DNA from 3 places in the Streptomyces sp. NPDC026515 genome. Region 3 is predicted to be linked to each of the others. Evidence: riboswitches for the same ligand, from Rfam matches in the RefSeq annotation. Region 3 holds a riboswitch; each other region holds the start of a gene.
What was found. A riboswitch is a leader RNA that binds a small molecule or an ion and turns the genes downstream of it on or off. The one in region 3 is predicted to bind S-adenosylmethionine.

Region 1 (7,295 bases), on a different contig from region 3:
ATGGTGCCGGTCAGGCCGAGGTGCTCGGTGACGGCGGCCAGCGCGGCCAGCACCGTGAAGGTGTCGGGGCGGCCCACCACGTCCAGGTCGTATATCTTGCCGCCCTGTTCGCGCAGGCGCAGGCCCTCGGCGAGGAACAGGAAGTCGAACCTCGCGCGTTCCGCGGTCCTCGCGAAGTGCGCGAAGGAGCTGAACTCGATGTGGCTGCCGGCGGCCGGGTCGCTCCACACGGTGGTGTTGTTGACGCCGGGGAAGTGCGCGGCCAGGTGGATCTGCTTCAGCGGCTTGCTCATGTCGGGTGCGGTCCTTCCGGCTCAGACGGCGGCGTAGCGGTTGGCGGGGCGGGCGAGCCCGAGCAGACCGCGCAGGGTGTCCGCCTCGTAGGCGGTGCGGAACCGGCCGCGGCGCTGGAGTTCGGGGACCAGGTCCGCCGTGATGCGCGGCAGGTCGTGGCCGAGTACGGCGGGCCGGAGCCGGAACCCGGCGAGACCTTCGGCGGCGAACTCCTCCAGCAGGTCGGCGAGTTCGGCCGCAGTGCCGGTGAAGACGCGGGCGTCGCTGGCGAGTTCGCCGCCGTCGAGGGCGTCGAGGCGCTCCTTGCGGGCGTCGGCGGCGGCCCGGTCGTCGTCGAGGAGGACCACGAGGTCACCGAAGACGTGCACGGTCTCGCCGGCCCGTCCGGCGGCTTCCTGCTCGGCGCGGATCTCGGCGACGATCGCGCGGGCGTCGGCGCCGTCCTTCGGGGTGACGTAGCCGACGTCGGCCTGGCGGGCGATCAGCCGGTAGGGCACGGTCTGGTGGCCGAGGGCGGTGACGAGCGGCTGGCCCTGCGGCGGGCGCGGCGTGATGGAGGGGCCCTTGACGCTGAACTGCCGGCCCTCGAAGTCGATGTAGTGCAGCTTGTCGCGGTCGATGAAGCGGCCGGTGGCGGTGTCCCGGATCTCGGCGTCGTCCTCCCAGCTGTCCCAGAGCCGGCGCACCGCCTCGACGTAGTCGGCGGCCTCGTCGAAGTGCTCGGCGAGCCGCTGCTGCCCGGCCGGTGACCGCAGTTGTGCGAGGTCGATCGGCGGGAAGGTACGGCGTCCGAAGTGGTCCGCCTCGTGCGGGCGGGCGGAGATCTGCACCCGCAGACCGGCACGGCCGGTGCTGACGTAGTCGAGGGTGGCGATCGCCTTGGAGATGTGGAACGGCTCGGTGTGGGTCGCGATCACCGTCGGCACCAGGCCGATGTGGTGGGAGAGCGGCGCGATCCGGGACGCGATCAGCACGGCGTCCAGGCGGCCGCGGACCTGGTCGGTGCGGCCGTCGAGCTCGCCGTAGTGCGAGGACTGCAGGCCGAGGCCGTCCTCGATGGTGACGAAGTCGAGGAGACCGCGTTCGGCCTCGGCGACCAGATCGGCCCAGTAGCCGGCGGTGAACAGGTCCCGGGGGCGGGCGGACGGCTCGCGCCAGGACGCGGGGTGCCAGCCGGTGCCGTCCAGGGCGACGGCCAGGTGCAGGTGGGAAGCGGGGGGTGAAGCGGGAGATGAGGACACGGGGATGCCTTCCTGAGGGGTCCGTACGTGGGCGCGCCGAGTGCCAGGGGGCGCGGCGGGGACGACTGGTCAGGAACAACAGAGCGCGCCGGCCACGCGCGCCAGGTCGATGTGCGGCCGGGAGTACAGGACGGTACGGCGGCTGGGACTGAGGACACGTGTCACGTCCCGCACCTCCCGGCCTGCTCCGCGTACATCTCGTCGTAGCTCACAACAGACCGGTTTCCGTGGTTGTTCCCGGGCTGCGCACCAGCAGGGTGCGGGTGCGCAGCCGCTCGGTGAGGCCGGTCGACTCGTACAGCCGGATCGCGGGACAGGCGCCCCTCTCGAGGTCCGCTCACGGAACGGGCCGGGCTCGGTGCGGGCGGCCAGGTCCAGCATCTCGGGCACCTCGTCCGGCCCGACCCGGACCGCCTCGGGGGCGGGCCCGGCCGCAGCGCCGTGCCGACGAACTGCACGCCGGTCCCGTCGCCGACCGCCGCCCGGCCGGGCGGCGCCTCCTCGACCCGCTTGATCCTCACGACCGTCCCCGGGCCGCCGGGCGTGCGCAGGTCGGCCCAGGCGTCCGGGGCGGCGGGGTCCGCGGGGGCGGCGTAGCCGTACACGTCGTCGGGGTGACGGGCGGCCCGGCCGACCTGCTCCGCGAGGTGGGTGTGCGGGCCGGCGAGGGCCGGCCGGACGGCGTTGCCGAGCGGGGCCACGCCGCCGCGGGAGCCGGTCTGGAGTATCACGGGGCGGGGTCCCTTCTCTGCTCGCCGGATGACCTCTTGACGGTGGATCAGGAGTTGTCGAGGGGCAGTCCGGGCGGGTTGACCTCGGACTTGGCGACGGCTTCGTCGGAGAGGTTGTAGGCCTTGAGCCATTGGGCGTACTGACCGTTGTCGATCAGGTAGTTGATGGCGTCGGCGAGCGGCTCGGCGAGGCCGCTGTCCTTCTTCGCGGTGGCGGCGATCAGGCCCTGGAGGCCGGCGCCCGCGCCGGAGTAGGTACCCGCGGTGCGGGTGGCGTCGGGCGTGTTCGCGGTCTGCCTGTTGTGGTACGCGATGCCGGGGTTGGGTCCGAGGTACGCGTCGATCTTGCCGCCGGCGAGGGCCAGGTAGACGCTGTTGCTGTCCTGGTAGTACTTGACCGTCAGATTCTTGCCCTCCTTGGCCAGCTTGGCCTTCCACTCCAGGAGGATCTTCTCCTGGTTGGTTCCGGCACTGACGGAGACGGTCTTGCCGGCGAGGTTCTGGTAGTTCCCGGCGAAGTTCCAGGTGCTCTTCTTCGGGACGGTGAAGGCGAGGTCGTCCTGGCGGTAGGAGGCGAACTCGTACTTCCTCTTCCGCTCCTCGGTGTCGGTGATGTTGGAGAGGGCCACGTCGACCTTGCCGCTGTCGATGCCGACGAACATGTTCTCCCAGGTGAAGTTCTTCACCTCGGGGGTGAGGCCGAACACCGCGGCCACCAGGCGGCCCAGGTCGGGTTCGGAACCGGTGAGGGTCTTCTGGTCGCCGCCCACGTAGGCGAGCGGCGGGAATCCGGCGGGCAGGGCGCCCTCGCCGATGACGAGCTTGCCGCTCTTGCGGACGGCGGCGGGCAGTTCGGCGCTGATGGACTTGACCTCGGAGACCTTGACGGTGGTCTGCTGGGCGGCGCCGTTGGAGACCTGTCCGATGACGACCTCGCCGCTCTTGGCGCTGCCGGTCGTGGTGGCCGCGTCGCTGTCGCCCCCGCAGGCGGCGAGCCCGGTGGCGAGGGTCGCGACGGCGGTCGCCGTGGTGAGGCCGCGGATCAGGCTGCGTCGGGAGAGGAGCGTGGGCATGGCTGTCCTTCGTGTTCGGGCCGGAGGGAGAGTCGAGAGGTGAGGCGAAGGCGGAAAGGGGGGTGGTTCAGAGGACCTTGCGCAGGAAGTCCCGGGTCCGTTCGTGCCGCGGACGGTCGAGGACCTCGGTGGGTGGGCCCTGTTCGACGATCTTTCCGCCGTCGATGAAGACGATCCGGTCGGCGACCTCGCGGGCGAAGCCGATCTCGTGGGTGACGATCACGAGGGTGGTGCCGCCGGAGGCCAGATCCTTGATGACGGAGAGGACTTCGCCGACGAGTTCGGGGTCCAGCGCCGAGGTCGGTTCGTCGAAGAGGATGATCCCGGGGCGCAGCGCGAGGGCGCGGGCGATGGCGACGCGCTGCTGCTGGCCGCCCGACAGCTGGCGGGGATAGGCGCCGACGCGCTCGCCGAGGCCGACCCGTTCGAGGAGTTCCTTGGCCAGCTGCTGGGCCTGCGGCCTGGTCAGCTTCCCGGTGGCGACGGGAGCGGCCGCGACGTTGTCGAGGACCGTCAGGTGCGGGAACAGGTTGAAGTTCTGGAAGACGAAGCCGATCCGGCTGCGCTGGGCCAGGATGGCGCGTTCGCTCAGCTCCTTGAGACCGTCGCCGTGGCGCTTGACCCCGATCAGCTCGCCGCCGACGCTGACGTAGCCGGTCTCGGGCTTCTCCAGGTGGTTGACGACGCGCAGCAGCGTGGACTTGCCGGAGCCGGACGGACCGAGGACGACGGTGACCTCGCCGGGGCGGACGGTCAGGTCGATGCCGTCGAGGACGCGGTGGGCGCCGTACGACTTGTGGACGTCGTGGATCTCCAGGGCGGCCGGGGCGGCCTCCGGTGCCGTGTCCGGTGCGGTGGTCATACGGCGGCCTCCCGGCGTATCCGTTCCCGCAGGCCGGCCAGGCCGGTGCGGAGTCTGTGCAGGGGGGTCGGCGGCAGGGTGCGGGTGGCGCCGCGGGCGAAGTACCGCTCGACGTAGTACTGGACGACGGAGACGGCGCTGGTCAGGATCAGGTACCAGACGGTGGCGACGAGCAGCAGCGGCACGATGTCGCCGGGGTAGGTGCTGCCCATGGACTGCACCGAGCCGAAGAGGTCGAGCAGCGAGACGTAGAACACCAGGGACGTGCTCTTGATCAGGCCGATGAGCTGGTTGACGTAGTTCGGGACGATGGAGCGCAGGGCCTGCGGGAAGACGATCCGGGTGAACTGGTAGCCCTTGGGCAGGCCGAGGGCGGCGGCCGCCTCGTGCTGGCCCTGGTCGACGGAGAGGATGCCGCCGCGCACCACCTCGGCCGCGTAGGCGGCCTCGTTGAGGCTGAGGCCGATCACGGCGATGGCCATGTCGGTGGCGAGCTCGGACTCGTCGAAGGAGACGAAGGAAGGGCCGAAGGGAACGCCCAGGCTCAGCGTCTGGTAGAGGGCGGAGAAGTTGTAGAGGAAGATCAGCAGGACGATCAGCGGCACCGAGCGGAACAGCCAGGTGTAGGTCCAGCTCACCGCCCGCAGCACGGGGCTGCCGGAGAGCCGGGCCAGCGCCAGCACGACCCCGCCGAGCAGGCCCAGTACGGCGCTGAGCGCGGCGACTTCGAGGGTGACGACGAGCCCGTCGAGGACGGTGGGGCGCAGGAACCAGTAACGGAAGCGATCCCACTGGTAGAAGGGGTTGGTGGCCAGTCCGTGGGCGAACTGCGCGACGAGTACCAGGACGACGGCGGTGGCGAGCCACCGTCCGGGCCGGCGCAGTGGCCGAACCCGCTGATTCCGCGGGGGTTTTGACGGTATGTCGGTGGATGGTGGCGCCTCGGCCACGGACAGGGCGCCTGGGGGTTCACTCATGACGGGCTCCGGCGGAGTCGGACACCCCGGATCACACGGCCGGGGCCGCTGCACCGCGCCGCGTCAGGACACGGCACGGGTACGCGGGGGCGCGCGGGACACGGGATGGGGCGGACGGCTTCGCACCGGGGCGGCCGGTGCTTCGTCGAGGACGCGGGGACGCGAGGCTGCGCGAGACCTGCTGCGGGTGAGGCGGAAAGGCCTGGTCAGACCCGACAGCGGGCGCGGCCCGGTGCGGTACACGCGCTACACAGGGCGCTGTTGACACGGAGCAGATCGACGGCGCGGTCGGCGACCAGCGGGCTCGGATACGGCTGTACGCAGCCCTGGGCGCGGCCTTCGGCCGACCTGGAGGCTGCGTACATGTCCCGTCACCTGTCGCTGTCGTGGCGGCCCCTGGGGGCCTCGCGCTTACCGAACGTCGTCATCCGGTCCGGTCGTCACCTGGGGCACCCCACCGCGATGCGAGGGTTGCCGGTCAGCAAGCCAGGGCTCGATGCTGACGCTCTTGACCGTTCTGTGCCGCAAGTAAGGCAGTTGCCCGAACGAATGTCAACGCCTGTCCGACTGGCGAAACAGCTCGGGCCCCTCTCACCTGCGCGGCGCGCCGGGAGCCTCCGCCGCGTGGCCGGCCCAGTCCAGGATCTGGACTGCCGCGCCGGCGGCTTCCAGGCCTTGGCAACGGCCGTGGTGGCGGCGGGCGATGCCGTCGAGGTCGAGGTGGGCGCCGAAGGCCGGGCGGGCGGCCAGCCGGCGGGCGTAGGCCCACAGGACCGGATGGCCGGCGATGGCGTGCACGGCGGCGGCGTCCAGGTGGTTGCGGTGCACGGTGTCGAGTTGGACCAGGGTCACCCACAACTCGACGTCCGCGGCCGTGAGTCGTCCGCCGACGAGGAACTCGGCACCGGCCAGCCGGCGTTCCAGCCCGTCCAGGGCGGCGAGCAGCACCTCCAGCGCCTGCGGGTCGCCGCCCTCCCGGCCGGCATGCTGTGCCGCCTGCTCGATGTCGTCGGCGCACAGCCGCTCGGCCTCCTCGATCTCGGCCTCCGCACCGCAGGGGTACAGGCGGACGACGCCGTCGCCGAAGTGGCGGTCCAGGTCACGCAGGATGTCCCGGCTGTGGGTGGAGACGATCCGGCCGGACCAGTCGTCGCTGAGGACCGGCGCGAGGGCCGGTCCCGAGTAGCGGTGGGCGCTCGCCTCGTACAGCGGGCGCAGTGCCGTGTGACTGCCGTCGGGACAGTCCGGGACGGCGGGCAGGAAGGTGACCGGACAACAGTCGTCGAGGGCGAGGAGGCTGTGACCGACGGCGATGCGGAGGCCGTCGGGACAGGCGGTGGCGAGATGGAGCCTGTAGCGGCGCGGCACGGCGTAGTGCCCGCTGCGCGCGTCCCGGCCGATGCGACCGCGGAAGGCGGGGCCGGTGCGGACGGACGGGAGGGCGGCGAGCGGAGTGATGGACATGCGTCTCCCCGGGGGGTGCGGGCGCGCGGACGTCCGCGCGGCGGAAGCGGTCGTCGGAGGGTGGGGGTGCCCGGCGGGTACGGCCGGCGGCGGCGCTCGGCCGCAGGGCTGCCGCGGCCGGCGGCGGGTGCTCAGCCGGTGCGGCTGATGGCGCTGCACACGCGCTGCAGGTCGATGTGCAGACGGGAGGTGAGCAGACGAGGGGTGAGCGACGGGACGGGGCAGGGCGTACGGCTCTCTCGGCGCTCTGCGCCGGTGGGCGTGCGCGGCCGGCCCATCTTTCCCTACCTCTTCACTAGGATTCCCACCTGGAGTGTCGATCGGCCTCCGCGTGCCGTCAAGGGGGCGTCCACGCCTGGGACACCGGCCCCGGCTTGCCCCGGGGCGACCGGGGCTGTCCGCTGGAGACGCAGGCCGAGTGACAGGAGCCGGATGCGATGAGCCAGCCCCCGGGTCCCGGGCCCGTGCCCGGCGCGGTGCCCGAGACCTTCGCGTTCGCCTGCGGGCGGTGCGGCGAGGTCTGGGAGGCGACCTTCCAGGCGGTGTTCTTCACCGACCCGATCGCCGATCCGGACCTGCAGACCACCCAGGAGTACGTCGACGAGGCCGGGCGGGCCGTGCGGTCGCCGCTCACCGACGCGGTGTGCCCGCGC
Region 2 (7,295 bases), on a different contig from region 3:
TACGACGACGTGGCCGATCTCGCCCGCGAAGCCGTGCGCGCCCGGCTCCACCCGGCCGTCCAGGCCGAAGCCGCCCGCGATACCGGTGCCGAGCGCCACGAAGAAGAAGCGGTCCGCGCCCTGGCCCGCGCCGAGCCGGCCCTCGGCCAGGCCGCCGGTGCGCACGTCGTGGCCGAGGGCGACCGGGATGCCGAGCCGGTCGGCGAGCAGCGCGCGCAGGGGAACGTCGCGCCAGCCGAGGTTGGCCGAGAAGACCGCGACGCCGTTCGGCTCGTCGACTATGCCGGGTACGGCGAGGCCGGCCGCGCCCGCGCCCGCGCCGAAGTGCCTCTCGCCGTACGCGTACAGGTCGGCGGCGAAGCCGACGATCGCGGCGACGACGGCGTCGGGGCCGCGCTCGCGGCCGGTCGCCCGGCGGTCCTGGTGGAGCAGCTCGCCGTCCGGGCCGACCAGTGCGGCCTTCATTCCGGTGCCGCCCACGTCCAGGGCGATGACATGTCTCACGGGGACAGTGTGGCCCTCCGACCCGCAAGAGGTCTAGTCCACTTGCGTGGTGTAGACCTTATGGGTCCACATATTGAACAGCTAGACAGTCAGACAGGGGCAGTACACGTGCGGCGGCGTAGGGCAGGAATGATCGCGATGGTGTCCGCAACGGGCATGATCGCGGTCCTCGGTGGCTGTGGGACGACCGGATCCTCGGACGTCACCATCAGACTCGTCGCAGCCGACTACGGGGACTCCGCCGCCAACAGCTCCCAGAAGTACTGGGACCGGCTGGCCAAGGCGTACGAGGCCACGCACTCCGACGTGGAGGTCGACGTCACCGTCTACTCGTGGAACGACGTCGACCGCAAGGTCAAGGACATGGTCGCCGCCGGCAAGGCGCCCGACCTGGCGCAGATCGGCTCGTACGCCGACTACGCGGCCGCCGGCGACCTGTACGAGGCCGGCGACCTGCTCTCCATCCCGGTCCAGGCCGACTTCCCCTCCCAGCTCGCCGAGGCGGGCCAGTGGAACCACGCGCAGTACGGCATACCCTTCGCCGCGTCCACGCGCGTCCTCTTCTACAACAAGACCCTCTTCTCCGAGGCCGGCATCACCACCCCGCCCACCACCTGGAACGAGCTCGCGGCCGACGCGAAGGCGCTCAAGGCGGACGGCGTGAGGTACCCGTACGCGCTGCCGCTCGGCTCCGAGGAGGCACAGGCGGAGACCATGCAGTGGCTGCTCAGCGGCGGCGGCGGCTACACCGACGACATCGGCACGTACACGATCGACTCCTCGGAGAACGTCGACACCTTCACCTGGCTCAAGGACGAGCTGGTGGGCAAGGGGCTGACCGGGCCGACGGCGCCCGGCAGGCTCAACCGCGCGACCGCGTTCGCCGACTTCGCCGACGGCCAGGTCGGCATGCTCAACGGCCACCCCACGCTCATCAAGCAGGCCGAGAAGAAGGGCGTGAAGTTCGGCGCCGTGCCGATGCCGGCCCGCGCCGGCCAGAGCACCACCACCGCCTCCATGGGCGTCACGGACTGGATGGCGGCGTTCAGGCAGAACGGCCACGCGGACCAGGTCGGCGATTTCCTCGACTACGTCTACAGCGAGAAGAACGTGCTCGACTTCTCCCGCGAGTACGGCCTGCTGCCGGTCACCACGTCCGCGTCCCAGACGATGACCGACTCCTCGCGGACCCAGGACAAGCAGCTCCGCCCCTTCCTCGATCAGCTCCCGACCTCCGAGCTGTACCCGGCCGGCAAGACCTCCTGGGCCGCGATCAGCGCCGACGTCAAGAAGCAGATAGGCGCGGCGGTCACGGCCACGGGCGACCCGAGCGCCGTCCTCACCCGGCTCCAGGCCGAGGCGGCAGCGGCGGACAGCCGTACGAAGTCGGACTGAGCGTTACCGTTCTCCGCATGGACCGGCAAGAACTGGGCGCACGCGAGCAGGCGATCCTCGCCCTGGAACGCCGGGGCTTTCCGAGCCCTGGCGCGAAGGAGCGCGTGATCCGGGAGGAACTGGACCTGGCGCCGGTGCGCTACTACCAGCTCCTCAACGCCCTCCTCGACGACGAGCGGGCACTGGCCCACGACCCGGTGACGGTGAACAGGCTGCGGCGGGTGCGGGAGTCGCGGCGCGGGGAGCGGTGAGGGGCCGGTGCCGCTTGGAGCTGCGGGCCGGTGGGGGCTTGTCGCGCAGTTCCGCCCCCGGCCTTCGAACCGGGGGGCACCCCCAGCGCCCTTTAAGCGGAGCTCGGATACTGTCGGTCGCATGGGCACCCAATCCACGGAATCCCTTCCGACGCCACGCACCCCCGCTGGTCGCGAAGGCCTCGAAGCCCTCCTCTCGCAGCCCCGCTCCGCCCTCGTCGGCCTCGACTTCGACGGGACGCTCGCGCCGATCGTCGCCGACCCGGAGCAGGCGCGGGCCCACCCGGACGCCGTACCGGCCCTGGCGGCCCTCGCGCCGAAGGTGGCCGCCGTCGCCGTCATCACCGGCCGCCCCACCGAGATCGCCGTCCGCTACGGCGGTTTCGCCGGCGTCTCCGGTCTGGACCACCTCGTCGTCCTCGGCCACTACGGCGCCGAACGCTGGGACGCGGCGACGGGCGAGATCACCGCGCCCCCACCGCACCCCGGCATCGCGGCCGTCCGCGCCGAACTCCCGGCCGTCATCGCCGGAGTGGGGGCGCAGGGGACCTGGACCGAGGACAAGGGCCACGCCCTGGCCGTCCACACCCGCCGGGCCGACGACCCGCAGGCCGCCTTCGAGGCCCTGCGCGCACCGCTCACCGGCCTGGCCACGCGGCACGGCCTGATCGTCGAACCGGGCCGCCTGGTCCTGGAACTCCGCCCGCCGGGGATGGACAAGGGTGTGGCACTGCGCGCCTACGCACGGGAGATCGGCGCGGGCGTGATCCTCTACGCCGGCGACGACCTGGGCGACATCCCGGCCTTCGCTGCGGTGGAGGAACTGCGCGAGGAAGGCGTCCCGGGCCTGCTGGTCTGCAGCGGCAGCGCGGAGGTCACAGAACTCGCCGACCGAGCCGACCTCGTGGTCGACGGCCCGGAGGAAGTCGTACGACTGCTGAAAAACCTGGCCGAGCAGAGCGCCCCGTAGGGGGCGCGGGGAACTGCGCGACAAGCCCCCACCGGCCCGCGGCCGAGGAACTCAGCCCCCCAACGCCGCCAACTGCTCAAGAAACCAAGCCGTCGGCGGCAACGCGGTGGCCGCCGCGGCCAACCGCTTCGTCCGCTCCGCCCGCTCCTCCACCCCCATGGTCAACGCCTCCTGGAGAGCCGCGGCCGTCCCCCCGACGTCGTACGGGTTCACGACCACCGCGTCCTCGCCCAGCTCCTCGTACGCCCCCGCCTCCCGCGAGAGCACCAGCACACACCCCTCGTCCGAGACCACCGGGATCTCCTTGGCGACCAGGTTCATGCCGTCCCGGATCGGGTTCACCAGCGCCACGTCGGCCAGCCGGTAGGCCGCCAGCGACCTCGCGAAGTCGTCCTTCACGTGCAGCACCACCGGTGTCCAACCAGCCGTCCCGTACGTCGAGTTGATGTCGTCCGCGACCCGTTGCACCTCGGCCGTGTAGTCGCGGTACACCGCGAGGTCCTGCCGCGACGGATACGCGAACGCGACATGCACCACTCGCTCCCGCCACTCGGGGTGGTCGTCGAGCAGCTGCCGGTACGCCAGCAGTCCCCGCACGATGTTCTTCGACAGCTCGGTGCGGTCCACCCGGACGATCGTCCTGCGGTCCTCGCCGATCTCCTCACGCAGCGTCCGCATCCGCTCGTCCACGTCCGGCTCGTGCGACCGCTTCCGCAGGAACTCCGCGTCGGCACCCAGCCCGTGCACCCCGATCCGGGTCTCCCCGGCGGCCGGGATTCCGGGGCCGAGGACCGCGTGACAGCAGGCCACGAACGCGTCCGCCCACCGCCGGGTCAGGAACGCCGCGTGATCGGCGCCCAGGATCCCGCTGAGCAGCTCCGCCGCGATGTCGTCGGGGAGCAGCCGGAAGTAGTCCGGCGGCGCCCACGGGGTGTGGGAGAAATGGCCGATACGCAGATCAGGCCGCAGCCGGCGCAGCATCCGCGGGGCCAGCGCCAGGTGGTAGTCCTGGATGACCACCACCGCACCCTGGCCGGCCTCCTGCGCGAGCGCCTCCGCGAACGCCTGGTTGTAGGCCTGGTAGGACGCCCACTGCCGCCGGAACTCCGCGTCGAAGACCGGCTCCAGCGGGGTCTGGTACAGCATGTGGTGGACGAACCAGAGCACCGAGTTCGCGATGCCGTTGTAGGCGTCCGCGAACACGTCCGGCGCGATGTCGAGCATCCGGACCTGCTGCCCGCCGGTGTCCCCGGCCGGCAGCCGGCCGCCCTCGGCCCGCCGTACCGCCTCCCGGTCACCGTCGCTCAGTGCCGCGCACACCCACACCGCGTTCGCGTCCGGCCCGATCGCCGACAGACCCGAGACCAGCCCGCCGCCGCCCCGCTTGGCGTGCAGCGCGCCGTCCGCGTCGTCGGGGCGCACCTCGTACGAAACCGGGCCGCGGTTGGACGCGACCAGCACCTCAGCACCGCTGGTGAAAGCCATACGCCACAACCTAGCCCGGCTCGGAAACGCTCAAACGTACGGCAGCGCCCGACGCGCCACCGTATACGGCCGTACGGTCAAGTCAGGCCACGGTCAGGCCACCCGGCGCTCCGCGTACTCGGTGATCTCCGCCATCGGCGGCCGTTCCTCGGTGTCCACCGAGTAGGTGCGCGGTTCGAAGCCGTCCTCGCCCCGTTCGAACTGGGTCAGGGCGGGCCGGATCAGGTGGCCGCGGGCCAGCCGCAGCTGGGCGGTGCGGTAGATCGCGGCGGACATCCGGCCGAGCGCCTGGCCGTCCTGGTGACGGTGTTTGCGCACCCCCACGTCGACCTGGGCGAGGGCGTCCAGGCCGACCAGGTGCAGGGCGTCGATCAGCATGCCGAGCTCCACGCCGTAGCCGACCGGGAAGGGGAGCTGTTCGAGGAGCGAGCGGCGGGCCGCGTACTCGCCGCCGAGCGGCTGGACGAATCCGGCCAGCTGCGGCCAGTGCATGTTCAGCAGCGGACGGGCCATCAGCTCGGTCACCCGGCCGCCCTGCCCGGCCGAACCGGCGAGCGGGCGGTCGTACATCGCCTTGACCAGGTCCACGTCCGGGTCGGTCAGCAGCGGGCCGACGATCCCGGTGACGAAGTCGGAGGAGAACTCGCGCAGGTCGGCGTCGACGAAGCAGACGATGTCCCCGGTGGTGACCAGGAGGGAGCGCCAGAGCACCTCGCCCTTGCCGGGGACGGCGGGGATGCGCGGCAGGATCGTGTCGCGGTGCTCGACCCGGGCGCCGGCCGCCGCGGCCACCGCCGCCGTCCGGTCGGAGGAACCGGAGTCGACGACCACGATCTCGTCGACGAGCGGCGCCTGCCGCATCAGGTCGTGGCGGATGATCGCGACGATGTCGCCGACGGTCTCCTCCTCGTTGAGCGCCGGCAGCACGACGGAGACGGACTGCCCGCTGCGCTGCTTGGCGGCGAGTATCCGGTGCAGCGGACGGTCGTTCACGGACCAGGAGCGGGTGGCCAGCCAGCGCTCGACTTCTTCCAGCACAGTCAGCGGCTCCTCACTGTCACGATCACACTGCGAGGTGTGATCCATCTCGCGGTTCGGACGGCTCTCTCAACTGTCCTGGCCTTCGGTTACAGTCTTGAACAACGCCGGTGACCATCGCATGTCCTGGGGTCACCCGACGTTGACAACTGCATACCGCTCATCCAGAGGGGCAGAGGGATACGGCCCGATGAAGCCCCGGCAACCCTCCAGTCGGTTACTCGTGGATCGCCGCTCACTGTCGATCACCCGCGAGGCTCCCGGCTAGGGAAGGTGCCAAATCCGTCTCACGGCGAGATGCGTCGTGAGGAAGATGAGGAGAAAGGGCCTCGCCTCACATGGCTGCGCAGACTGTTGCACCCACCACCGACTCCACCGCCGCTTCTGGTTCCGCGCCCGTCGACCTCGGTCCCGCCACTGCGCTGAGCTGCCGCGAATGCGGCCACCGCGTGCCGCTCGGCCCGGTGTTCGCCTGCGAGGAGTGCTTCGGCCCGCTCGAGATCGCCTACGACTTCTCGGCCTACGACACCGAGGAACTGCGGAAGCGGATCGAAGCGGGTCCCGCCAACATCTGGCGCTACGCGCCGCTGCTGCCCGTCCCCGCGGACGTGGCCACCAAGCCGAACATCAATCCGGGCTGGACCAAGCTCGTCCAGGCCGACAACCTGGCGAAGGAACTGGGCGTCACCGGCGGCCTGTACGTCAAGGACGACTCCGGCAACCCGACGCACTCCTTCAAGGACCGGGTCGTCGCCCAGGCCGTCGAGGCCGCGCGCGCCTTCGGCTACACCACGCTCTCCTGCTCCTCCACCGGCAACCTGGCCGGCGCGGTCGGTGCCGCCGCCGCCCGGGCCGGCTTCCGCTCCTGCGTGTTCATCCCGCACGACCTGGAGCAGGGCAAGATCGTCATGGCCGCGGTCTACGGCGGCGAACTCGTCGGCATCGAGGGCAACTACGACGACGTGAACCGTTTCTGCTCCGAACTGATCGGCGACTCGGCCGGCGAGGGCTGGGGCTTCGTCAACGTCAACCTGCGGCCGTACTACGCGGAGGGGTCCAAGACCCTGGCGTACGAGATCTGCGAGCAGCTCGGCTGGCGGATCCCGGACCAGCTGGTCATTCCGATCGCCTCCGGCTCGCAGCTCACGAAGATCGACAAGGGTCTGCAGGAGCTGATCAGGCTCGGGCTCGTGGAGGACAGGCCGTACAAGATCTTCGGCGCGCAGGCCGAGGGGTGCTCGCCGGTGTCGGTGGCCTACAAGGCGGGTCACGACGTGGTCCGGCCGCAGAAGCCGAACACGATCGCCAAGTCCCTCGCCATCGGCAACCCCGCCGACGGTCCGTACGTCCTCGACATCGCGCGCCGCACCGGCGGCGCGGTGGAGGACGTCACCGACGAAGAGGTCGTCGACGCGATCAAGCTGCTCGCGCGGACCGAGGGAATCTTCGCGGAGACCGCCGGCGGTGTGACGGTCGGAGTCACCAGGAAGCTCATCGAGAACGGGCTGATCGATCCGGCGAAGTCGGTCGTTGTACTCAACACGGGTGATGGGCTGAAGACGCTGGACGCCGTGGCGGGGACCGGGCTCACGGCGACCATCCGGCCGACACTCGATTCGTTCCGTGAGGCCGGGCTCGCCTGAGTCAGCCGT
Region 3 (7,295 bases):
TTCCTCGCCGGCATGTTCGTGCACATGATGCGTGTGTTCTTCACCGGCGCGTTCCGCAAGCCGCGTGAGATCAACTGGCTGTTCGGCTTCCTGCTGTTCGTCCTCGGCATGTTCACCGGCTTCACCGGTTACTCGCTCCCGGACGACCTGCTCTCCGGCACCGGTGTCCGCTTCACCGAGGGCGCCATCCTGTCGATGCCGATCGTCGGCACGTACATCTCGTACTTCCTCTTCGGCGGCGAGTTCCCCGGCCACGACTTCGTGGCGCGGTTCTACTCGATCCACATCCTGCTGCTGCCGGGCATCATGCTCGGCCTGATGGTGGGCCACCTGATCCTGGTCTTCTACCACAAGCACACGCAGTTCGCGGGTCCCGGAAAGTCCGAGAAGAACGTCGTCGGCATGCCGCTGCTGCCGGTCTACATGGCCAAGGCCGGAGGCTTCTTCTTCCTGGTCTTCGGTGTCATCGCGGCCATCGCGGCGACCACCCAGATCAACCCGGTCTGGGCGATCGGCCCCTACCGTCCGGACCAGGTGTCCACCGGCGCCCAGCCCGACTGGTACATGGGCTTCGCCGAGGGTCTGATCCGCTACATGCCCGGCTGGGAGATCAACTTCTGGGGTCACACCCTGGTCCTGGGCGTGTTCATCCCGCTGGTCCTGTTCGGCCTGGTGCTGGGCGTGATCGCGCTCTACCCGTTCATCGAGTCCTGGGTCACCGGGGACAAGAGCGAGCACCACATCCTGGACCGCCCGCGCAACGCCCCGACCCGTACCGGGTTCGGTGTCGCCTGGGTGACCGTGTACATGATCGGTCTGGTCGGTGGTGGCAACGACCTCATCGCCACCCACTTCCACCTGTCGATCAACGACGTGACCTGGTTCGTCCGGATCTTCTTCTTCGCCGGACCCGTGATCGCGTTCCTCGTCACCAAGCGGATCTGTCTCGGCCTGCAGCGCCGGGACCGCGAGAAGGTGCTGCACGGTCGCGAGACCGGCATCATCAAGCGGCTGCCGCACGGTGAGTTCATCGAGGTGCACGAGCCGCTCAGCCAGGAGCAGCTGCACACCCTCACGGCCCACCACCAGTACGAGCCGGCCGAGGTCGGCGCGGGGGTCGACGAGAACGGTGTCGAGCGCAAGATCAAGGGGTCCGAGAAGCTCCGCGCCAAGCTGAGCAACGCCTACTACGGCGAGGACAACCAGATCCCGAAGCCCACCGTCGACGAGTACAAGGAGATCACGAGCGGCCACGGCCACCACTGATCGACCGCGTCGCCACACGACGGCCGAAGGGCCCCCGTCCGGGGTACGGACGGGGGCCCTTCGCCGTGCCCGGAGCTGGATAGGGTAGCCCTGAGGACCTCTGTTGCCCGTACGACGATCAGGAGCGGCTTTATGAGCGCTGTGACCCCCGCTGGAGGCGACACCGCGGCGGGCCGTTCCTGGCCCGGGGTGCTGAACGCGCTGCTGTACGGCCAGGACCAGAGCGCGGACGCGACGGCCTGGGCGATGGACCAGATCATGCGCGGCCAGGCGACCGACGCCCAGATCGCCGGCTTCGTCGTCGCCCTGCGGGCGAAGGGCGAGACGGTCGACGAGATCAACGGCCTGGTCCGCACGATGTACGCGCACGCCAATGTCATCGAGGTACCGGGCCGCACGGTCGACATCGTCGGCACCGGCGGCGACGGCGCCAAGACGGTGAACATCTCGACCATGTCGGCGCTGGTGGTGGCCGGCACCGGGGCGAAGGTCGTCAAGCACGGCAACCGGGCCGCGTCCTCCGCGTCCGGCGCCTCGGACGTGCTGGAGAAGCTCGGCGTCAACCTCGACCTGACCCCGCGACGCGTCGCCGAGGTCGCCGAGGAGGCCGGCATCACCTTCTGCTTCGCCGTCAAGTTCCACCCGGCGCTGCGCCACGCAGGCGCCGCCCGCGGCCAGCTGGGCATCCGCACGGTGTTCAACATCCTCGGCCCGCTGACCAACCCCGCGCAGGTGCGGTCCCAGGCGGTCGGCGTCGCGGACCCGCGCATGGCACCGGTCGTCGCGGGCGTCTTCGCCGAGCGCGGCAACTCCTCCCTGGTCTTCCGCGGCGACGACGGCCTCGACGAACTGACCACCACCGCCACGTCCCACGTCTGGATCGTCCGCGACGGGAAGGTCACCGAGGAGACCTTCGACCCGCGGGACGTCGGCATCGAGCTGGTCCCGGTGGAGGCGTTGCGCGGCGGCGACCCGTCGTACAACGCGGAGGTCGCGCGCAGGCTCCTCGACGGCGAGGGGGGCCCGGTGCGGGACGCGGTCCTGCTCAACTCGGCGGCGGCACTGGTCGCCCTGGACCCGGGTACCGGGACACTCGCCGAGCAGATCCGCGCCGGCATGGACGAGGCGGCGGAGTCGATCGACTCGGGCGCGGCCAAACGGGTGCTGGAGCGCTGGGCGGCGGCGACCAACCGGTAGGCGCCCGGCGGAAGGAGAAGGTGGCGCCGGCGCTCCGGCCCGTCCGTCATCCGGACACAGGTTGCGCGCCGGCGATCACCTCATCTACGTTTCCCCACAGGTCATGAGTGACAGTCACAAGGCCCCGGCCGACTGTCCGGCAACCCTCCGTCCGTGGCGGGGTGCCCCGGGTGAAGACCAGGCCGTAGGCAGCGAGGTCTGCGGCAAGCGCGGATCCCTCACGCTCTGTTCATGAGCACGACCCAGGGATCCTGGTCATCGAGGGAGTCTCCCGTGAGCAAGCGAATGCGCTAGGGCGTCGAGCCCCCCTTCCGCGCACCCTTCTTCACTTTCTTCTTTCCTCTCACGGGAGTTCGCCATGTCCGTCTCCACCGCTGTCTCCGCCCAGTCGGTCTGTGCCCCTCTGCCCGTTCTGGGGCGGGATGTCACCGTCCCGCTCGTCACCGGTGGCGAGGTCGGCTACGCCGCCCTCGACTACGCGGCCAGCGCCCCCGCGCTCCAGCGGGTCTGGGACGACGTGGCGGCGTACGCGCCCTACTACGGCAGCGTCCACCGCGGCGCCGGCTACCTCTCCCAGCTCTCCACGGACCTCTTCGAGAACGCCCGCCGGACCGTCGCCGAGTTCCTCGGCTGCCGCCCCGACGACCAGCTGGTCTTCACCCGCTCGACCACGGACTCCCTGAACCTTCTGGCCCGCGCCCTCCCCGCCGGCTGCCAGGTCTTCGTCTTCGAGACCGAGCACCACGCGAGCCTGCTGCCCTGGCAGGACGCCCGGGTCAGCTACCTCGACGCCCCGCGCACCCCGCGCCAGGCCGTCGAGACCCTGGAGAAGGCTCTCGCCGCCCGTCCGGAGGCCGCCGACGGGGGCCGCGGCCCGGCCCTGGTCTGCGTCACCGGCGCCTCCAACGTCACCGGCGAGCTGTGGCCGGTCCGCGAGCTGGCCGCCGCCGCGCACGCGCAGGGCGCCCGGATCGTCCTGGACGCCGCCCAGCTGGCCCCGCACCACCCGGTGAGCGTCCGGGAGCTGGACGTCGACTGGATCGCCTTCTCCGGCCACAAGCTGTACGCCCCCTTCGGCTCCGGCGTCCTGGCCGGCCGTGCCGACTGGCTGCGGGCGGCCGAGCCGTACCTCGCGGGCGGCGGCGCCAGCCGCAAGGTCACCCGGCGCGAGGACGGGGGAGTGGCCGTGGAGTGGCACGACAGCGCCGCGCGCCACGAGGCGGGCTCCCCGAACGTCATCGGGGCCTACTCGATCGCCGCGGCCTGCAAGGCGCTGACCGAGGCGGGCTTCGAGAATCTGGTCGCCCGCGAACGGCACCTGATCGCCAAGGTCCGCGCGGGCCTCGCCGAGGTCCCCGAGGTCCGTGTGCTCTCCCTGTTCGGCGACGACGCCCCACGGGTGGGCGTGCTCTCCTTCGTCGTCGAGGGCTGGAACAGCTCCCACTTCGCCGCGGCCCTCTCCGCCGAGTACGGCATCGGCGTCCGCGACGGCCTCTTCTGCGCCCACCCGCTGGTCAGGACCCTGCTGGGCTCCGACCCGCAGACCCAGGGCGAGTGCGGCGCGCCGGAGGCGGCACCGGGCGAGAAGTCCCTGAACGCCATCCGGGTGAGCTTCGGGGCGGGAACGCCGGACGAGCACGTGGAGCGCTTCGTGGCGGCGGTCCGGGAACTGGTGACCGACGGTGCGAAGTGGTCGTACCGCACGGAGGGCGGCCGCTGCGTCCCGGCGGTCTGATCCCGGCCGGCGCAAGAGGCGGCCGGCCCAGGGGTGCGCAGAGCCGCCCGCCCAGCCACGGCGCACCCGCAGGAGACCACGGTGCGGGCCGGTGGGGGCCGGCCGCGCAGTTCCCCGCGCCCCCGACGGGGCGCTCCAGTGAGCGGCGTTCGCTAGCTGTCCAGGCCGATCGCGAACGCCGCCTCCAGGTCGTGCTGGGAGTACGTGCGGAACGCGACGTGCGTGTCCGTGCCCTCCACGCCCTGGATCTTGCTGATCCGGCCCGGGATCACCTCGGCCAGGTCCTCGTGCTCGCGCACCCGGACCATGGCGATCAGGTCGTACGTACCGGTGACGGAGAAGACCTCGCTGACGCTGTCCAGCGCGGCGATCTGTTCCGCGATCTCGGGGATTCGGTCCACGCTGGTCTTGATGAGGACGATCGCGGTGATCACGGCTGGTTCTCTCCCTCGGGAGCCGGAGCTGGGGCGGCCTTCACTTTAGTCCCACGGCCGTACCGCACCCACGCGTAGCCGAGGCCGAGCCCGAAGCCGACCAGGTGGGCGAGGTAGGCGACGCCGGGGCCGTCGGTCGCCTGGTTCAGGGCGAGCCACTGCAGGGCCGCCCAGAAGGGGAGCACCACCCAGGCCGGGAACCGGAGCGGAAGGAAGAAGAGGAACGGCAGGAGACTGGTCACGCGGGCGTTGGGGAACAGGTACAGGAACGCTCCGAGGACCGCCGAGATCGCCCCGGACGCCCCCACCAGCGACTGCTGGGACGTGGCGTTGGCGGCCGCGTAGCCGAGCAGTGCGAGATAGCCGCAGCCGATGTAGAAGAGGGTGAACTCCACGCGCCCCATTCGCTCCTCGGTCATCGCCCCGAAGACGAAGAGGAAGAGCATGTTGCCGAGGAGGTGCACCCAGCTGCCGTGGATGAACAGTGCCGTGGCCGGGGTCAGCACCTCCCGCACCGGGCCGTCGAACAGGTCGGCGGGGACCACCCCCCAGCGCCGGAAGTACGCGCGCTGGGCGGCCGCCAGGGCGTCCCCGGTGCCGTAGGACGGGTTGAAGCCGGACGCCGGGCCGACCAGGAAGATCAGGCAGCACACGGCGATCAGGGTGTACGTCATGGGGGCCGACGTCCCCCTCAGGCTCCGCAGGGTCCGCACGGCGGTCGGGTTCCAGTTGCCGATCATGGACATAGAGCATGGCGTAACAGGACGCACCGGTGCAGATCGCCTCGCCGCCGCGGACAGGGCGGCGTCGAGTACTCGCCAGGCCGTAGGGTAACGAGCCACACGCGTCGGGACGGCGCGTCACGGACACTAGAAGGAAGCGAACAGTCACGATGACGGTTCCCCTGCCGACCGCCACGACGCGGTGGCGCTGCACCCTGTGCGGCAACCTCACGCGGTTCGACGTGACCCGCTCGTCGAAGGTCGTGGAGTACGTGCACCTCGACCTGGCCGGTGAGCCCAAGGTCGAGGAACGCGAGGTGGTCAGTGAGACCATCGAGTCGGTGCGCTGCCGCTGGTGCAACGCGGTGGACCAGGTGGAACTTGTGGACAGGCCGGGTGCCGACTCCTGAGACCGGGAGGCGGCTCCGCACAGGTGATGGGGTGTGACGGATGGTGGAGACCACAGGCGGGGGGCCGGGCGACGGCACCGCCGAGGTGCTTGACCGTCCGTTGCCCGATGGCGTGCGACGGCGTGTCGTCCAGATCGTCTCGGACGGCTTCGGCGGCCTGACCGTCGCCGAACTGCCCGCCCAGCTGCGGCAGTACGCCCGGTTCGCCCCGAACCGCCGGGCCAAGTTTGCCGGGAACGCCATGGCGACCGCGCTGGAGACGGACACCCTCTTCCGGCAGCGGATCGGGGAGAAGCTCAGAGAGGCCCAGCCGGAACTCGCCGGCGCCCTCGACTCCGGCTCCCCGCCCCCGGCCGCGGACCCGCTCGACGTGGCGGCCGCGGCCTACGTGCTGCGCCCCACGGGCTGGGTGAAGCTGGTGGCCGCGGCCGGCGAGGAGGCCCAGCGGGCCGACGCCGAGCGCGCCGACGAGGAGAGCCGGGCCGAGCTGGAGCGGCTGCGCGAGGAACTGGACCGGGCCCGGGAGCAGACCCGTTCCGAGACCGAGCGGCTGCGCGCCGAACTGGACTCGGCGAAGAAGGAAGCGGAATCGCTTCACCGCAAGCTGCGCGCGGCCCACAGCGACGTCAAGCGCGGCGAGGCCGCGCTGCGCAAGATGCAGGCCGAGATGGAGTCGGTACGCGCCGAGGGGCAGGTCCAGCTGTCCGGGGCCGAGAGCGAGGGCCGGCGGCTCAAGGCCCGGCTCGGCGAGGTCGAGGCGGCCCTGGAGGCCAGCCGCCGGGCCGCCCGTGAGGGGCGCAGCGTCGAGGACATGCGGGTGCGGCTGCTGCTCGACACCGTTCTGGAGGCCGCCCAGGGGCTGCGCCGCGAACTGGCACTGCCACCGGTGTCGGTACGGCCCGCCGAGACCGTGGACGCGGTCGAACCGGGACGGATGACCCCGAAGGACATCGCGGCCCGGGCGCTCTCCGAGAACGACCCGGCCATTCTCAACCAGTTGCTCGCCCTGCCCCAGGCGCACTTGGTGGTCGACGGCTACAACGTGACCAAGACCGGCTATCCGCAGATGCCGCTGGAGAAGCAGCGGCTGCGGCTGCTCGGCCAGCTCTCCCAGCTCGCCGCGCAGACCGGTGCCGAGGTCACCTGCGTCTTCGACGGCGCCGAACTGGCCGCGCCGGTGCTGCTCGCCCCGCCGCGCGGGGTCCGGGTCCTCTTCTCCAAGCCCGGTGTCACCGCGGACGAGCTGATCCGCCAGCTGGTGCGCGCCGAACCGCCCGGCCGGCCGGTGATCGTCGCCTCGACCGACCGCGAGGTCGCCGACGGGGTCGCCAAGGCGGGTGCCCGTCCCGTCGCTTCTGCGATGCTTCTGAAGCGACTGTCCTGAAGGTTCAACGGACATATGCAATGCCCGAATTGACCGATCGGTCACGCAACGTAGCGTCAATCGAGCATCACGGCACGTGAGTTATGTGCAAAGAGTGCGTTGCGTGACCAGATTTTTCGCTGATGGGTTTGAACTGATCACGGGAAG

Region 1: another riboswitch for S-adenosylmethionine. It lies ahead of ACZ4O3_RS10415 (amino acid ABC transporter permease); the one in region 3 lies ahead of ACZ4O3_RS17375 (aminotransferase class V-fold PLP-dependent enzyme).
Region 2: another riboswitch for S-adenosylmethionine. It lies ahead of thrC (threonine synthase); the one in region 3 lies ahead of ACZ4O3_RS17375 (aminotransferase class V-fold PLP-dependent enzyme).

What each region holds. Positions count from the first base shown of each region.
Region 1 is NZ_JBVHQD010000004.1:424,219-431,513, reverse strand. Features, by position in the region: gene ACZ4O3_RS10445 (NtaA/DmoA family FMN-dependent monooxygenase) at 1-293, opposite strand, end outside; gene ACZ4O3_RS10440 (LLM class flavin-dependent oxidoreductase) at 315-1,535, opposite strand; gene ACZ4O3_RS10435 (putative leader peptide) at 1,605-1,700, opposite strand; gene ACZ4O3_RS10430 (hypothetical protein) at 1,697-2,266, opposite strand; gene ACZ4O3_RS10425 (transporter substrate-binding domain-containing protein) at 2,314-3,339, opposite strand; gene ACZ4O3_RS10420 (amino acid ABC transporter ATP-binding protein) at 3,407-4,201, opposite strand; gene ACZ4O3_RS10415 (amino acid ABC transporter permease) at 4,198-5,178, opposite strand; SAM riboswitch class IV at 5,581-5,692, opposite strand; gene ACZ4O3_RS10410 (glutathione S-transferase C-terminal domain-containing protein) at 5,770-6,642, opposite strand; gene ACZ4O3_RS10405 (hypothetical protein) at 7,080-7,295, shown strand, end outside.
Region 2 is NZ_JBVHQD010000006.1:446,858-454,152, reverse strand. Features, by position in the region: gene ACZ4O3_RS15195 (ROK family protein) at 1-504, opposite strand, end outside; gene ACZ4O3_RS15190 (extracellular solute-binding protein) at 643-1,899, shown strand; gene ACZ4O3_RS15185 (DUF3263 domain-containing protein) at 1,917-2,150, shown strand; gene otsB (trehalose-phosphatase) at 2,272-3,120, shown strand; gene ACZ4O3_RS15175 (alpha,alpha-trehalose-phosphate synthase (UDP-forming)) at 3,172-4,605, opposite strand; gene ACZ4O3_RS15170 (glucosyl-3-phosphoglycerate synthase) at 4,699-5,643, opposite strand; SAM riboswitch class I at 5,801-5,963, shown strand; gene thrC (threonine synthase) at 5,982-7,286, shown strand.
Region 3 is NZ_JBVHQD010000007.1:425,650-432,944, reverse strand. Features, by position in the region: gene qcrB (cytochrome bc1 complex cytochrome b subunit) at 1-1,266, shown strand, start outside; gene trpD (anthranilate phosphoribosyltransferase) at 1,399-2,463, shown strand; SAM riboswitch class IV at 2,563-2,679, shown strand; gene ACZ4O3_RS17375 (aminotransferase class V-fold PLP-dependent enzyme) at 2,822-4,198, shown strand; gene ACZ4O3_RS17370 (Lrp/AsnC family transcriptional regulator) at 4,351-4,632, opposite strand; gene ACZ4O3_RS17365 (rhomboid family intramembrane serine protease) at 4,629-5,372, opposite strand; gene ACZ4O3_RS17360 (hypothetical protein) at 5,525-5,764, shown strand; gene ACZ4O3_RS17355 (NYN domain-containing protein) at 5,805-7,148, shown strand.